Regions from separate parts of the Paraburkholderia sp. SIMBA_027 genome, predicted to be linked through region 2. Evidence: riboswitches for the same ligand, from Rfam matches in the RefSeq annotation. Region 2 holds a riboswitch; the other holds the start of a gene.

Region 1 (7,858 bases), on a different contig from region 2:
ATCATCGAGCGGTCGAGCGCGAGGTCCTTGTCCGACAGGCTGCGCAGATAGCGCAGCATTTCCGTTTCCGAATGGTGACGGTTGAAGACCGGATGCGTGAGATAAGCGCTTTCGCGCGCGAGCGCGGCCGGGAAGGTGGCGGCGTTGGCGGCGGCGAGGTCGGCGTCGAGCGCGTCGACCGACGGCGTCTCGCCCGCGAACGCGGCTTGCGCGAACACGGCGAGCAGATCGGCCAGATCGCCGCGCGTGGTGGTTTCGTCGACGGAGACGCCCACGCACGTTTCGCTCACGTGGCGCAGGTTCATGCCGCGCGCGAGCGCCGCGTCATGCAGCGCCTGAGTGCGCGCGCCCGCTTCGAACGTGATGGTGTCGAAGAACGACGCGTTGACGAGCGTGTAGCCGAGCTTCTGCGCGCCCGCGGCCAGAATGGCGGCCACGCGGTTCACGCGCTGCGCGATGCGCTTCAGACCCTGCGGACCGTGATAGACCGCGTACATGCTGGCCATGATCGCGAGCAGCGCCTGCGCCGTGCAGACGTTCGAGGTGGCCTTCTCGCGGCGGATATGCTGTTCGCGCGTTTGCAGCGCGAGGCGCAGCGCCGGGTTGCCCTGCGCGTCGACGGTCACGCCGACGAGACGGCCCGGCATCTGGCGCTTGAAGTCGTCCTTCACCGCGAGGTAGGCGGCGTGCGGGCCGCCGAAGCCCATCGGCACGCCGAAGCGCTGCGAGTTGCCCACGGCCACGTCCGCGCCCCATTCGCCGGGCGGCGTGAGCAGCGTGAGCGCGAGCAGGTCGGCGGCGGCGATCACCGCGCCGCCCGCGGCGTGCACGGCCTGGGCGAGTTCGCGGTAGTCGCGCACGTCGCCGTTCACGCCCGGATATTGCAGCAGCACGCCGAAGGCGTTCGCCTGCGCGGCCTCGGCGGCGGGGCCGACCTTCACTTCGATGCCGATCGGTTTGGCGCGCGTCTGCACGACTTCGAGCGTTTGCGGCAGCACGTCGTCGGCGACGAAGAACACGTTCGACTTCGACTTGCCCACGCGCTGCACGAGCGTCATCGCTTCGGCGGCGGCGGTGCCTTCGTCGAGCAGCGATGCGTTGGAAATGGCGAGGCCCGTCAGGTCGACGATCATCTGCTGATAGTTCAGCAGCGCCTCCAGACGGCCTTGCGAGATTTCCGGCTGGTACGGCGTGTAGGCCGTGTACCACGCCGGATTTTCGAGCACGTTGCGCAGGATGACGGCCGGCGTGTGCGTGTCGAAATAGCCCTGCCCGATGTACGAGCGGAACACCTGGTTCTTGTCCGCGAGCGCGCGCAGCGCGGCCAGCGCCTCGGCTTCCGAGCGCGGCTGCGAGAACGGCCCGAGCGGCAGCGTCTCGGTGCGGCGGATCTTCGCCGGAATCACCGCGTCGATCAGCGCCGCGCGCGACGCGAAGCCGAGCGCGTCGAGCATCGCTTGCTGGTCGGCCGTGTCGGGGCCGATGTGGCGGGCGGCGAAGGCGTCGTGCGCTTCGAGCGCCGCGAGCGAGAGAGCCGTGGGCGAGGTGTTCATCAGACGATCCGGGTGTTCGAGCTTCATGAGGTTTCCTGCCGGCGCGGGCGGCGCGTCGCGTAGTGCCGCGATGCCGCCGCGCCTGTGCGTTGGGACGGGCCTTCTGCGAAAGCCGTCCCGGGGTTTAGGCGCCGATGGCCTTCTCGTAGGCGGCGGCGTCGATCAGCGCGTCGAGCTTGGCGTCGGCGGCCGGCTTGATCTTGAAGAGCCACGACTCGTAGGGCGCGCCGTTCACGCCTTCGGGGGCGTCGACGAGCGCCGAGTTCGATTCGACGATCTCGCCCGAGACCGGCGCGTAGATGTCCGAGGCGGCCTTGACCGATTCGATCACGGCGATGGCGTCGCCCGCCGTGACGGCGCGGCCGGCTTCGGGCAGTTCGAGGAAGACGATGTCACCGAGCGCTTCCTGCGCGTGATCGGTGATGCCGACGGTCAGCGTGCCGTCGGCTTCGGTGCGGATCCACTCGTGCGATTCGGTGTATTTCAGATCGGCCGGGATGCTCATGGTTGCTCCAGTGCGTGGTTCGTTTATGACTTGAAAAGAGGGTGGGCGTGCGCGCCGGAATCCTTGCGGATCAGGCGACCAGCACCTTGCCGTTGCGCACGAACGGCAGTTTTACCACGCTTGCGGGAAGGGCTTTGTCGCGGATCTGCACCTGCACGACGTCGCCCGGCTGCACGCCCTCGGGCACGCGCGCGAAGGCGATGGATTCCTGCATCGTCGGCGAGAAGGTGCCGCTCGTGATCTCGCCGTCGCCGTGCGGCGTCAGCACTTTCTGGTGAGCGCGCAGCACGCCGCCGGCCTTGCCGTTTTCCTTCTGCAGGATCAAGCCGACGAAGGTCGAGCGCGTGCCGTTCGCTTCGAGCGCGGCGCGGCCGACGAACTCGCGCGGCGTCTTCAGGTCGACGGTCCAGGCGAGGCCCGCGTCGAGCGGCGAGACGCTGTCGTCCATGTCCTGGCCGTAGAGGTTCATGCCCGCTTCGAGGCGCAGCGTGTCGCGCGCGCCGAGGCCGCAGGGCTTCACGCCCTGGCGTTGCAGCGCGTCCCAGAACTCGCAGACGGCGGCGGCGGGCAGCACGATTTCGAAGCCGTCTTCACCGGTGTAGCCGGTGCGCGCGATCATCAGCTCGCCGAACGGCGTGGCGTCGATCTTCGCGGCGTTGAAGGGCTTGAGGATTTCGGTGGCGCTGCGCGAGGAGGGCGCGACGGCCCAGACTTTCTCGCGCGCGTTCGGGCCTTGCACGGCGACGATCGCGAGATCGCGGCGCGGTGTGATGGTGAGGCCGAAGCCGCCTTCGGCGTTGAGCTTCTCGAACCAGGCGATGTCTTTGTCGGCGGTGCCCGCGTTGACGACGGTGCGGAACGCGTCGTCGGCGAAGTAATAGACGATCAGGTCGTCGATCACGCCGCCTTCGGGGTTGAGCATGCAGGAATAGAGCGCCTTGCCGGGCGTCGTCAGCTTGGCGACGTTGTTGGCGAGCGCGTGGGCGAAGAATTCGCGCGCCTTCGCGCCCGAGAAGTCGACGACGCACATGTGCGAGACATCGAACATGCCGGCGTCGGTGCGCACGGCGCGATGTTCGTCGATCTGCGAGCCGTAGTTGACGGGCATGTCCCAGCCGCCGAAATCGACCATGCGGGCGTTCAGCGCGCGGTGCGTGTCGTTCAGCGGAGTGCGTTTGAGTTCGGTCATGAGGCCTCAGGCGGTCGCGAGGGTTTTCGTGCGACTCCGGGGGAATGTCCCGCCGGAATTCGAGCGAAAACGAAAAAGGCCATGCAGGACTCGCCGCAGGCACGATGCCCGTGGTCGGTTCTTGCATGGCCCCTCTGTCCTCGGTACCTGAGAGATTGCGTCGATCGACGCGCGCCCCTTCGGTGGGCAGCCTGAACGCCAGGGTTACGATCCCTCCGCCGTTCTACTGCCGCTCTCCAGAGTTGCGGACCTGAGTGCCGTCTCGCGCGTCTCGCACGCGGGTGCGAAACAGGCGAAGCAGCGGTCCGGCGCGCACGGTCCTTTTGCCTGAGAGTTTGTGGGTTGCCCCTTCGGCGGCGGCGTTGCGATTCGAAATTGACTCGACTCGCGAACGTCGCGCTCTCCCGGCGCGCGCAGCGATTGTGCTGGACGCCGGCGGGCTGTGTCAATGCGGAAAAATTAGGCGCACCGTGGCGGCGGAACGGGAGTGGAACCTGCGCCAGCCGGCCGCGCGTGCTGGCGGGCCATGCGCCGAACGCCGCCCGGCAAGGCTTGCGCGCATGCGGCCCCGAAAGAACCGCTCGCGCGCGACCGCGCATGCGCGCCAAAAAAAGAAACGGGCCGCGCGAGGCGGCCCATGTGATCGCGGTGGTTTTGCGCGGGCTTATTCGCCGATGGCGCGCGCCGCCGTATCGAGCTCCTGGTTGAGCACGTGCTGCTCGTCGCCGGAGATGCCGCCGCCGTGCTGCGCAGCCATGTCGTGCGCCTCGCCGCGGATCGTGTCGAGGCGGTGATGCAGCGCGGCGCCCTGCGGCGGCGGATAGTAGCCCTGGTTCACGCGCGCGTCGATGCGGCGCCCCAGGGTGTCGATGCGGGCGTCGACCTGATGCAGGCGGTCGACGGCCAGTTCATGCGGATTCGAGCCGGAATGCTGCGCGGGCGGGGTGACGACGCATGCGGCGAGCGTCGAGATCAGCGCGGCGGCGCAGCTCAGGCGGATGGCACGGTTCACACAATTCAATCGGGTCATTGAGACTCTCCTTGTTGTCGGTCCGGGGCGGGCTGGCGCGCGCCACGAACCCTGCACCCCGGAAGATGCAGAACGTTATCGCTCTGTTTCTGGCGTTGTTCGTCGGCAAACGCGTCGCGCGCGCCGTGCGATGACCGCACGGCGGCGCAGACTTGTAACCGTTTGTATGGACCTTTCAGACGCGTCGGCGGTTTGCAAGCCGCGCGGCCTCGCCGGGCAGTCGGTTCGCGCGAGGTTCGCGCTGCGTGCTCACTGAGCGCGCGTGAAGGCGATCGTGCGGCCTTCCTCGGCGCTGCGCATCGCCAGCTCGACGATCGTCATCACGTCGACGGCGTCCTGCGGACTCACCGGGAACGGCGTGCCCTCGCGGATCGCGGCGGCGAGCGCGCGGTACAGGTCGGCGTAATTGCCCGCGGCGTTGGGCACGTCGCGGTCGGACTCCTGGCCGTCGTCGGCCATGACGTGCAGTCGGCCCGCTTCGTTGCCGTCGCCGAAACCGGGCTGGCCGGGGCGCAGGCCCGCCTTCAGCTGGTCCTCCTGGGTATCGAGCCCGTTTTTCAGGTAGCTGCCGCGCGTGCCGTGAATCGCGAAACGCGGCGCGTACGCGGCCAGCGCGCTCGCGTGCAGCACGGCGTCGAGGCCGTCGTAGCGCAGCACGAGGTGCGCGTAGTCGGGCGCGCTGGCGTGGTCGCGGCGCGTGTGCACGAAGGCCGTGACCGACTCGGGCGCGCCGAACAGCGCGAGCGTCTGGTCGATCAGATGCGGCCCGAGGTCGTAGAGCAGGCCGCCGCCGCGCGTCGCGTCCTCGCGCCAGCGCTGGCGCACCTGCGGACGGAAGCGGTCGAAGTGCGATTCGTAATGCGTGACGCGGCCCAGCTCGCCGTTCGCGATCAGCTGCTTGACTGTGAGGAAGTCGCCGTCCCAGCGACGGTTGTGGAACGGCGCGAACACGAGGCCGCGCTGCTGCGCGATGGCCGCGAGCGTGCGCGCTTCCTCGGCGGTGAGCGTGACCGGTTTGTCGACGAGCACGTGCTTGCCGCGCTCCAGCGTGCGGCGCGCGAGTTCGTAGTGCGTGTCGTTGGGCGTGGCGATCACGACGCATTCGATCGCGTCGAGCGAGAGCAGCGCGTCGAGATCGGGGACGATTGCGGCGTCCGGATAGTCGGCCTGCGCACGCTCGGCCTGGCTCGTGGCGATGGCGGCAAGCGTGACGGGCAGATTCGCCGTGCCGCTATGGGCGATCACGGGTGCATGGAAGGTCTGGCCGGCGAAGCCATAGCCCATCAGGCCGATTTGCAGCGGTGCTGTCATGTAAGCGCGTCCTCTTTCCAGCGTGGGAGCGGCACGGCGGGTAGCGATGCCGCGGGTGGCGGGAGCCCGTTATTGTGGCACGCACGACGGCGCGCGTGGCGGGGCGCTGCGGGGACGGATCGGCGTGCGGCTGGATCGGCTGGTCGACGCGGCGTGTCGTTGTGACACGACGCTGTGACCTGATGCGCGCGGGATGCGGCGTCGCGCCGTTAGCGGGGCGGCATCGGCGCGACACCGCATCGTGTTAACATCGCGGCTCTCGCGTGAAGGGCCGCCGCGCCATGAGCATCGTCTGCATCATGCGCAGGGTTTGCGCCGCACGCTACCCGGCAGTACCACCCGTTTTTCCAATCCAGCAACGATGTCCGCAGGCCTGAATCCCGCCCAGAACGAAGCGGTGCGCTATCTCGACGGTCCCTGTCTCGTGCTCGCCGGCGCGGGCAGCGGCAAGACGCGCGTCATTACGCAGAAGATCGCCCATCTGATCGAAGCGAAAGGCTTCGAGCCGCGCCATATCGCCGCCGTCACCTTCACCAACAAGGCCGCCGCCGAAATGCGCGAGCGCGTGGGCAAACTGCTCGAAGGCAAGACGCTCACGACGCCCGGCAAGGAAGGCCGCAAGGTGCCGGCGAACCAGTTGACCGTCTGTACGTTCCACTCGCTGGGCGTGCAGATCCTGCGCCAGGAAGCCGAGCATCTGGGACTCAAGCCCCAGTTCTCGATCATGGATTCGGACGACTGCTTCGCCATGATCCAGGAGCAGGTGGGCTCGACCGACAAGGGTTTCATCCGCAAGATCCAGTCGATCATCTCGCTCTGGAAGAACGGTCTCGTCATGCCCGAGCAGGCGCTCGCGACGGCGTCGAACGAGGACGAGCATCAGGCGGCCATCGTCTACCGCAACTACATGGCGACGCTGCACGCCTATCAGGCCGTCGATTTCGACGATCTGATCCGCCTGCCCGCCGAACTGTTCGCGAAGAACGAGCCGGTGCGCGAGCGCTGGCAGAACAAGCTGCGCTATCTGCTGGTCGACGAATACCAGGACACCAACACTTGCCAGTACGAGCTGCTCAAGCTGCTGGCGGGCCCGCGCGCGGCGTTCACGGCCGTGGGCGACGACGACCAGGCGATCTACGGCTGGCGCGGCGCGACCATCGAAAATCTCGCGCAACTCGGCAAGGATTATCCGAAGCTGCACGTGGTCAAGCTGGAGCAGAACTATCGCTCGACCGTGCGCATTCTCACGGCGGCGAACAACGTGATCGCCAATAACCCGAAGCTGTTCGAGAAGAAGCTCTGGTCCGAGCACGGCATGGGCGACACGATCACCGTCACGCCCTGCAACGACGAGGAGCACGAAGCCGAATCGGTCGTGTTCCGTCTCTCGGCGCACAAGTTCGAGCGCCGCGCGCAGTTCCGCGACTACGCCATTCTTTATCGCGGCAATTTCCAGGCGCGCATCTTCGAGCAGGTGCTGCGCCGCGAGCGCATTCCGTACGTGCTGTCGGGCGGGCAGTCGTTCTTCGACAAGGCCGAAATCAAGGACATCTGCGCGTATCTGCGTCTGATCGCCAATCACGACGACGATCCCGCGTTCATCCGCGCGATCACGACGCCGCGCCGCGGCGTGGGCAACACCACGCTCGAAGCGCTCGGCTCGTTCGCGGGGCAGGCGAAGGTGTCGCTGTTCGAAGCGGTGTACATGGGCGGCATCGAGGCGCGGCTGTCCGCGCGCCAGGTCGAGCCGATGCGCGTGTTCTGCGACTTCATGCAGCGTCTGGCGGAGCGAGCCGTGAAGGATCCGGCGACCGTCGTGCTCGACGAACTGATGGACGCGATCCACTACGAGGCGTATCTCTACGACGCCTTCGACGAGCGCCAGGCGCAGTCGAAGTGGCAGAACGTGCTCGAATTCCTCGAGTGGCTCAAGCGCAAGGGCACCAAGCCCGAGCAGGAGATCGGCGAAGACAGCGAGGCGACGGGTTACGACAACACCGACGGTCTCGCCGACACCGGCAAGAATCTGATGGGCCTGATCCAGACCGTCGCGCTGATGTCGATGCTTGAAGGCAAGGAAGAGGACCCGGACGCGGTGCGCCTGTCGACCGTGCACGCGTCGAAGGGGCTGGAGTATCCGCACGTGTTCCTGGTGGGCGTCGAGGAAGGCATCATGCCGCATCGCGGCGGCTCGGAAGACGACATCGTCGACGATTCGCGCATCGAGGAAGAACGCCGCCTGATGTATGTGGCGATCACGCGCGCGCAGC
Region 2 (7,858 bases):
CCATGCGTACCTTGTGCAACGCCGAGTCGCGCTGGCTAAGCACCTTGTGCTTCGGGGGGTGCCGCTGCGGCAGGTTGCCATTGAGGTCGGCTACTGCGATCAAGGGCATTTGAGTCGGGAATTCAGTCGCTTCTTCGGCGTGCCGCCGGGTATCGCTCGGCAGTAAATCCGCAAGTTTGTCCAAATCCCCGGCCGGTATGTGGCTGAAGCTGTGCTCACTATTCACCTGATTCGGGAGCACACTATGATCGATCTGCGAAGCGACACCTGCAGCCAGCCTACCAAGGCCATGCGCGACGCCATAGCCAACGCACCAGTCGGCGACGACGTATACGGCGACGATCCGACCGTCAAAGCACTTGAGCGAGAAGTCGCGGAACTGCTTGGCAAGGAAGATGCCGTTTACATGGTGACGGGCACGATGACCAACCAGGTCGCGATCCGGGCGCACACCGAGCCGGGCGATGCCGTGCTCTTCGATCAAAATGCCCATGTCTACATTCTTGAAGGCGGTGCGCCGGCGGCGTTCTCTGGAGTGCTCCCGCGTCTGCTGCCCGGCGTGCGCGGCGTATTCACCCCGGAAGACGTGTCGAATGCACTCGGCGTGTCGCATCGGTTCTTCCCCAACACGATTCCCGCACCGGTCAAGCTGCTGTGTCTGGAAAACACCCACAACATCGGTGGCGGCAAGGTGTGGCCGATCGAGCGACTTCAGGCTGTCTGCGAGCTTGGCCGACAGCGCGGGCTCGCATTGCACCTGGACGGCGCGAGGCTATGGCATGCGACAGCTGCCACCGGGATTCCCGAGCGCGAATACGCCCGCCACTTCGATTCGGTCAGCGTCTGCTTCTCGAAAGGCCTCGGTGCGCCGGTAGGCTCAGCGCTGGCTGGCTCCCGTGACTTCATTGCTCGCGCGCGTCGTTTCAAGCAGCAAATCGGCGGTGGTTTCCGCCAAGCCGGGATTATCGCGGCAGGTGCGCTGCATGCACTGCGCAATCATCGTGAACGGCTTCAGGAAGATCATGAGCATGCTCGAATGCTCGCCAACGGTATCGCAGGTCTGCCTGGCATTTCGCTCGATGTTTCCGCGATCGAAACTAACATCGTGCGTTTCGGCGTCTCTTCGCTTCCCGCTGGAACATTCGTCGAGCGTCTTTACGACAAGGGTCTGTATGTACTGCCGTCCGGCGCAGATGGCGTACGCGCCATTCCTTATCTGAACATAACTCGCCAGCAGGTACAGGAAGCCATCGATATCATTTCGGTCGTCGCACAAGAGAACGCACGTAACGCTGGCGTGAGTGGACCTGGCGGCAAGGTGTCGTCTGGGGCCGGCTATTAATTACATTTTTTGGCGTCAGCCTAAAGTATTACCTTGATAGCAGTAAAAGCGGGGGTGACGATGCCCTCGTGACGGTCGCTATCTCTCGATCAGCTCGTCACACCAACTCGTTGGTGGCGCGTGGCAATGCGCGCAAGTGCGTTGCCACGCGTCTATCGAGAATGGCAGGGCGGAACCAAAGGCTCGAGCGATCAGGAAGTCAGTGCGCGTCTCGACGCAGTCGTTCATAGGGTGTGCACACGACCGGGGCAGATAACGGAGCGCACGTTCAGGTTGGCACCGATCAATTTGTCGAAAGGGAGTTCCGACCTGTCACTTTGCAGAGGAATGTCTCGCAAATTCGAACGGCTGCACAGGATTGGCGTGAGTGGAGCAGCTGCCTCACGCGTTGGCGATGCAGGGCGTACTACTCCTGCCGTTGGAAGGATCCACTCCTCCGACAAGATGCATCGGGGTGTCCGCGTCAAGCGGTGAGCCTAGCTATTGTCCGATGCATGTCATGGTAGTTTTGCAATCGTTGTATTCGTGCATCACGGGAGAGACCGCTCGATTGAGCGGCGCCGATGGAGCAACCGCCCCGGAAACTCTCAGGCAAAAGGACCGTGATGCGAGGACGCTCTGGAGAGCGGCGCCTCGTGCGCCCACCGAAGGGGAGCCACCGCCGTAACGCAACAGGGACAGTGGCGAAACTCTCAGGTAAACGGACAGATGGGGCATCCGCGTCGGCGACACATATCGCTGGCGATGCTCAATACAATCTGGACCAGAACATGTCACGAATCGCCATCATTGGCGCCGGTATTACCGGCGTCACTACCGCTTATGCCCTTTCGAATCACGGCCATAGCGTCAGTGTCTTCGAGCGGCATCGCTATGCCGCAATGGAGACGTCCTTCGCGAATGGTGGCCAGCTCTCGGCCAGCAATGCGGAGGTATGGAACAGCCGTGCCACTGTCCTCAAAGGACTGCGTTGGATGTTCACACGCGACGCACCGCTGCTACTGAATCCGCGGCCAAGCTTACACAAGTACGGCTGGATTGCCGAGTTTCTCGGAAACATCCCGCGATACGAAGCGAACACGATTGAAACTGTGAGGCTTGCGATCGCTGCACGCGCACACCTATTCCACATTGCGGAGCGCGAGGGCATCCAGTTCGATCTCGAGCAGCGCGGAATCTTGCACTTCTATGCAACGCGCAAGGAGCACGAAGCAGCAATGCGCGTGAATACCTTGCTGCGAGCGGGGGGGCTGGATCGTCGCCCAGTGACGCCGGAGGAGATGCGCGCAATCGAGCCGACTCTTCACGGCCGCTTTCAAGGAGGATTTTTCACTGAGTCGGATTCGTCCGGGGATATCCACAAATTTACCGGAGGGCTTTCATCGGCCTGCGAGCGTCGCGGTGTGCAATTTCACTACGACACGGCAATCGACAGCGTCGAATCCGTGGACTGCGGCAAGATTTTGATTTCTTCCGACCAACGACGCGAAGTCTTTGATCGCATCGTCATCTGTGCCGGCGTCGGCAGTCGCCGGTTCGCTGCGATGCTGGGCGATCATGTGAACGTCTATCCAGTCAAGGGCTATTCGATCACGGTACATCTGGATGATGAACCGAGTCGGAGCAGCGCTCCCTGGGTGAGCATCCTCGATGACCGCGCGAAGATCGTCACCAGCCGTCTTGGGACAGACCGGTTCCGGGTTGCGGGCACAGCAGAGTTCAACGGCGTGAACCGGGATATTCGTTCGGATCGGATCGAACCATTGATCAATTGGGTGCGTCGATACTTCCCTGTCGTCTCCACTTCGCGAGTTATTCCATGGGCAGGACTGAGACCGATGCTGCCAAGCATGCTGCCGCGCGTGGGTCGTGGCAGGCGCCCTGGTGTCTTTTACAACACGGGACATGGTCATCTGGGCTGGACTTTGTCGGCGGCAACCGCGGAGGCCGTTTCCTCCATGATCGGTGTAGATTGAGCGAATGGCAACATTGCCGTTTGCCAACAGAGCGTGCTTTGCCACAACTCGCCCGGATAGAGTTCGGAAACTCCCATTTGCAAGTCAGTCGCCTGCAAGTGCAGTGGCAGATCGACATCACCTCGGTCTATCGGGTTTTTGTCTTTCCGCAGCAGCGGCGAAAGTACGGTAACTACGGGCCCCTATCGTTTTTATAGATGAGATACTACTTTGATAGTAGTATCTCATCTATAGCGGTGTTCGCCCTCATAGAATGGGACCGGGCACCACGCCACATATCACGCAGAGCGGGACATTCGATGGCAGACAATATGAGCAACCGTCATGAAAGGCTTAGAGTTCTTATCCTTGGCGCTGGCGCACTGGGTGGTTACTATGGCTCCCGCTTGATCCAGGCCGGCGCTGATGTAACGTTCCTGGTGCGTCCCCGGCGCGCTGAAGCGTTGATGCGCGATGGATTGCGTGTATCGAGCTCATTGGGGGACTTCTCTTCGGCGGTCCGTACGGTGGCCGCGGACGCAGTGAGGCCGGGCTACGACCTGGTCTTGCTCACCTGCAAAGCGTACGACCTCGACGACGCCCTGAATTCGTTGGCGCCCGCGCTAGCCGGCGCAGCCGGTATTCTCCCCCTGCTGAACGGCATGGCGGTGTACGACACGCTAGACCGTCGCTATGGTCGAGCGCGTGTGCTGGGGGGCGTCTCGTATATCGCGGCGTCGAGCGCAGAGGACGGCAGCATCGTGCACATGGGCAATCAGGACAAGCTCATTGTCGGTGCGCGCCATCCGTCGCAACGCGATCTGGTCGGGCAGCTCCATGCGGCGTTCGCCGCCACATCGGGCTTGCGTGTGTTGTCCGAGAGAGTTGATGCTGACCTCTGGCAGAAGTGGGTAATGCTGTCCTCAGGCGCAGCCGCGACCTGCCTGATGCGCGGGCGCTTGTGCGATATCTTGCGAACGTCTGATGGCAAGAACTTGATCTCCGCATTGATCGAAGAGTGTGTAACTGTCTCCAGGGCGGAGGGCTTCGATCTCAGCCCGCAGGTCGTGGACGGCGTCCGTCGCTTTTTGCTGGATGCAGAGTCGACCTGGGCCGCATCCATGATGCGCGATATTGCGCGACTCTCCCCGCGTATCGAGTCGGAAGCGATCGTCGGTGACATGATCGCCCGCGCGGCACGCCACCAGATCGATACGCCATACTTGCGGGTTGCCTATGCGCATCTGCAAACGTACGTCCTACACAGCGCGAATTAATACAAGTGCTATTGGCGCAACCCTCACCATCGGTGCTGCGCCCCACCTGGCTATCGATCCGAAGAGTATCAGGCGCTACGCGCCGAGCGCGACGCTGCGTGCCGAGCTTCAGGAAGCGAAACCAGTTGGTAGAGACTACCGGCTTCGCACTGCGCGGTCATCTTGCTGAGCTGGGCGCGGAGTTTATGATGAGTGCCGGACGTGGACTTCACGCTGTCGCAGCCGGGCATGCCCGACGACATCGCACGAGCATCGTCGCGTGGTGGAAGCCATGCGCGCGTTCCAAGAAGCCGACTTACCGATGCTCACGCGTGGCGGGGGCACGTCGATGTGCGGGCAGTCGGTCAACGCGGCGGTCATCATCGACGCGTCGAAGTACCTCACGACCATCGGGGAAAACCGATGAGACGAGCCTCGTGGCTAAGGTGCGGCCGGGCGTGATCTGCGATCAGCTCAACGACGCCGCCGCGTTGCGCGAGCACCTCGCGGCGGGCGGCCGACGCGCGGAAATTGTCTCGGGTCTGCTCGGTCCCGTGGAGAGATACGGCGACGCCATCCGCGAAGGCTTTCCCAAACTCAAGCGCCGCGTCGCGGGCTAAAGCGCCGACCAGCTGCAGCCGGCGAACGATTTCAACGTCGCGCGTGCTGGTGGGCTCCGAAGGTACCGGCGTTTCCGTGCTGCGCGCGAAGACTACGCTAGTCATCAACCCCGTACATCGCCTGCTCGTGGTGTTCGGATTCCCGACCATTTTCGATGCCGCCGATTGCGTGCCGCAACTTCTGCCACGGTCGCCGATCGCGATGTGAGAGCTAGACACGGGCATCGTCGAAGGCTTTCGCGAGCGTTGCATCGCGCTGGCTGACATCGTCGATTTGTCAGAAGGCAATGCTTCGCTGATCGTCGAATTCGGCGCGTTCGACAAGGCCGTGGCGATGGAATTCGCGCAGCGCGCGGCGGCACTCGCGCCTGAGTTGTCGGGCACGCCGTCGGCGCGGCTCGTCGACGATGCCGCGCTCATGAAGCGTTTGTGATCAGCCCGCGAAACCGCCGCGTCGGCTACCTCCATCGGCGACGACATGTCGAAGCCCGATCCGGTCGTCGGCTGGGAAGATGCCGCCGTGGAGCCGCGCCATCTCGGCGCCTACCTGCGCGAATTCTCGGCGCTGTTGGAATTGTACGGCTACAAAACGAGTGTGTACGGCCGTTTCGGCGATGGCTGCATTTACTCGGGCATCACCTCGACCTGCGTAACGGGCAAGGCCTGAAGCCGTGGCGCGAGTTCCTGTTCGACGCCGCGAAGCTCGTCGTGAAGTACGAAGGCTCGCTGTCGGGCGAACGGTGCGACGGCTAGGCGAAGGGCGAGATGCTGCACCTGATGTACTCGCCGGAACTGATGGAAGCGTTCCGCGCCTCCAAGGCGATCTGGGATCCGCGCGAGCGTATGAATCCGGGCAAGCTGGGCGATGCCATGCCGGTGGACGACAAACCTGCGCCTCGGCACGACCTATCGTCTCTTACATGTGTCGCGCCAGTTCACGTTCGGCGATCTAGCGAAGCCCGACACGTTCGCGCGCGCGACGGAGCGCTGTATCGGCATGGACAAGTGCCGTTCGCTGGGCGGGGACAAGATGTGTCCGAGCTATCGCGCGTCGCGCGAAGAGAAGTATTCGACGCGCGGCCGCGCGCGTCTGCTCTTCGAACTGCTCAAGGGCGAAGTGATCGAGAACGGCCGGCAAAGCGCGGCCGTGAAGGACTCGCTCGATCACTGTCTGGCCTGCAAGGGCTGTCGCAGCGATTGCCCCACGCATGTGGAAGTCGGGAATCACAAGAGCCACTTGCTTTACGAGTATCACAAGTACAAGCGCCGTCATGTGATGGACGCGGTGGTGAGCCGCACCGGCAAGTGGCTGCCCGCCGCCACGCATGCGAGCGGGGTGGCGAATGCGCTGATGCGCAATCCGTCGTTCCGCAAGGTGAGCGCGAAATTCTTTCTCGCCCGAAGACGTGAAGTTTCCGGCCATCGCCGCGAAAGCTTTCCGCAACGGCGCGAGCGCGAAGCGCCTGCTCGCGCTGTGTGAAAGCACGACAAGCGGGAGGAGGAAGCGCATGCCCGTTCTGCTATGGGCCGACACATTCAACAACGGCTTCACGCCCGAAGCGATGGAAGCGGCGGTGCGCGTGTTCGAATCGAAGGGCCTCGAAGTGCGCCTGCTGAGCAGGCACGTGTGCTGCGGATGTCCGATGTACGACGCGGGTCTGCTCCACCGACATTTTCATGTCAACCGCGTAAGCCGGTAATCGGCCGACTATAGTTCAAAAGAATCTCGTCTCCACGAGCGCCACCAGCTCAGGAAGATTCGGCATCTCAGATCACTCTGCACGGTGCTCATGACCATCGATTAGTTATCGCCACATCTGAAATATTAGGTAAGGCATGCTAAGGTATCGAAAGTAGATTGCCGTTGCGCATGAGGATAGGTGAGTCGCACTGATCTTGCCGACCTAGCTTTTGGTGCATTCGTCGGAGCGGCGCGCGCAAACGCCTTATTGGTCTACATTTTTCAATACATGTGACAGCGATTGTCCCCGCAGTCATTTGATTAACCCGAACAACGCCAACACTGTGGATACGAACAATCTGATTCAGGTAATAGAATATTCAATCTTCAGAAAGACTACTGACAGCTTCGATGTTCTTCAGTGCGCAAAGATCGATGCAGCGCTGTCTTCAGCTCGGTACTATCAGCGAAACATGCTGAGATCCAAAAATTTCTCCAATGATCTGGATCATTTGGCGTTTTCGCTCGAGAACACTTGTATAAATGGTCTTTATTTAGAGTTTGGTGTGGCATCTGGGCGCACGATCAACCACATTGCTGGATTGAAAAGCGGACAGACAATCTACGGATTCGATGTATTCACGGGTCTGCCTGAGACATGGAGAACTGGCTTCGAGTCGGGCGCCTTCGGACGTGCCGCATTGCCGCCGGTACGGGAGAACTGCAAACTGATTTCAGGACTTTTCGAAAATACCTTGCCTCCATTTATAGAAGGCAAGTCCCGCGATATCGCATTCATCCATGTCGATTGCGATTTGTACGCGGGCACACGCACCATCTTGGAGACATGCCGGCCATATTTGAAGGCCGGCACCGTGATCTGTTTCGACGAGTATTTTAACTACCCCGGCTATGAGCAGCACGAATTTTTAGCTTGGCGCGAGTTTTATAATAAGTATGGAATTGCATATGAATATCTCGGCTTCGTCAGCAGTCACCAACAG

The links. A riboswitch is a leader RNA that binds a small molecule or an ion and turns the genes downstream of it on or off. The one in region 2 is predicted to bind glycine.
Region 1: linked by a shared signal. The riboswitch ahead of gcvT (glycine cleavage system aminomethyltransferase GcvT) and the one ahead of SB764_RS34470 (D-amino acid dehydrogenase) in region 2 are both predicted to bind glycine.

Annotation. Positions count from the first base shown of each region.
Region 1 covers NZ_JAWRWY010000006.1:422,336-430,193, forward strand. The annotation lists gene gcvP (aminomethyl-transferring glycine dehydrogenase) at 1-1,580, opposite strand, end outside; gene gcvH (glycine cleavage system protein GcvH) at 1,678-2,058, opposite strand; gene gcvT (glycine cleavage system aminomethyltransferase GcvT) at 2,129-3,247, opposite strand; glycine riboswitch at 3,372-3,497, opposite strand; glycine riboswitch at 3,554-3,664, opposite strand; gene SB764_RS14530 (hypothetical protein) at 3,912-4,259, opposite strand; gene SB764_RS14535 (oxidoreductase) at 4,527-5,588, opposite strand; gene SB764_RS14540 (UvrD-helicase domain-containing protein) at 5,950-7,858, shown strand, end outside.
Region 2 covers NZ_JAWRWY010000026.1:62,559-70,416, forward strand. The annotation lists gene SB764_RS34460 (AraC family transcriptional regulator) at 1-166, shown strand, start outside; gene SB764_RS34465 (threonine aldolase family protein) at 245-1,342, shown strand; glycine riboswitch at 1,866-1,955, shown strand; glycine riboswitch at 1,960-2,051, shown strand; gene SB764_RS34470 (D-amino acid dehydrogenase) at 2,113-3,318, shown strand; gene SB764_RS34475 (2-dehydropantoate 2-reductase) at 3,618-4,574, shown strand; gene SB764_RS34480 (FAD-binding protein) at 4,834-4,980, shown strand; gene SB764_RS34485 (hypothetical protein) at 4,991-5,173, shown strand; gene SB764_RS34490 (hypothetical protein) at 5,448-5,606, shown strand; gene SB764_RS34495 (FAD-linked oxidase C-terminal domain-containing protein) at 5,652-5,840, shown strand; gene SB764_RS34500 ((Fe-S)-binding protein) at 6,039-6,653, shown strand; gene SB764_RS34505 ((Fe-S)-binding protein) at 6,682-6,873, shown strand; gene SB764_RS34510 (class I SAM-dependent methyltransferase) at 7,199-7,858, shown strand, end outside.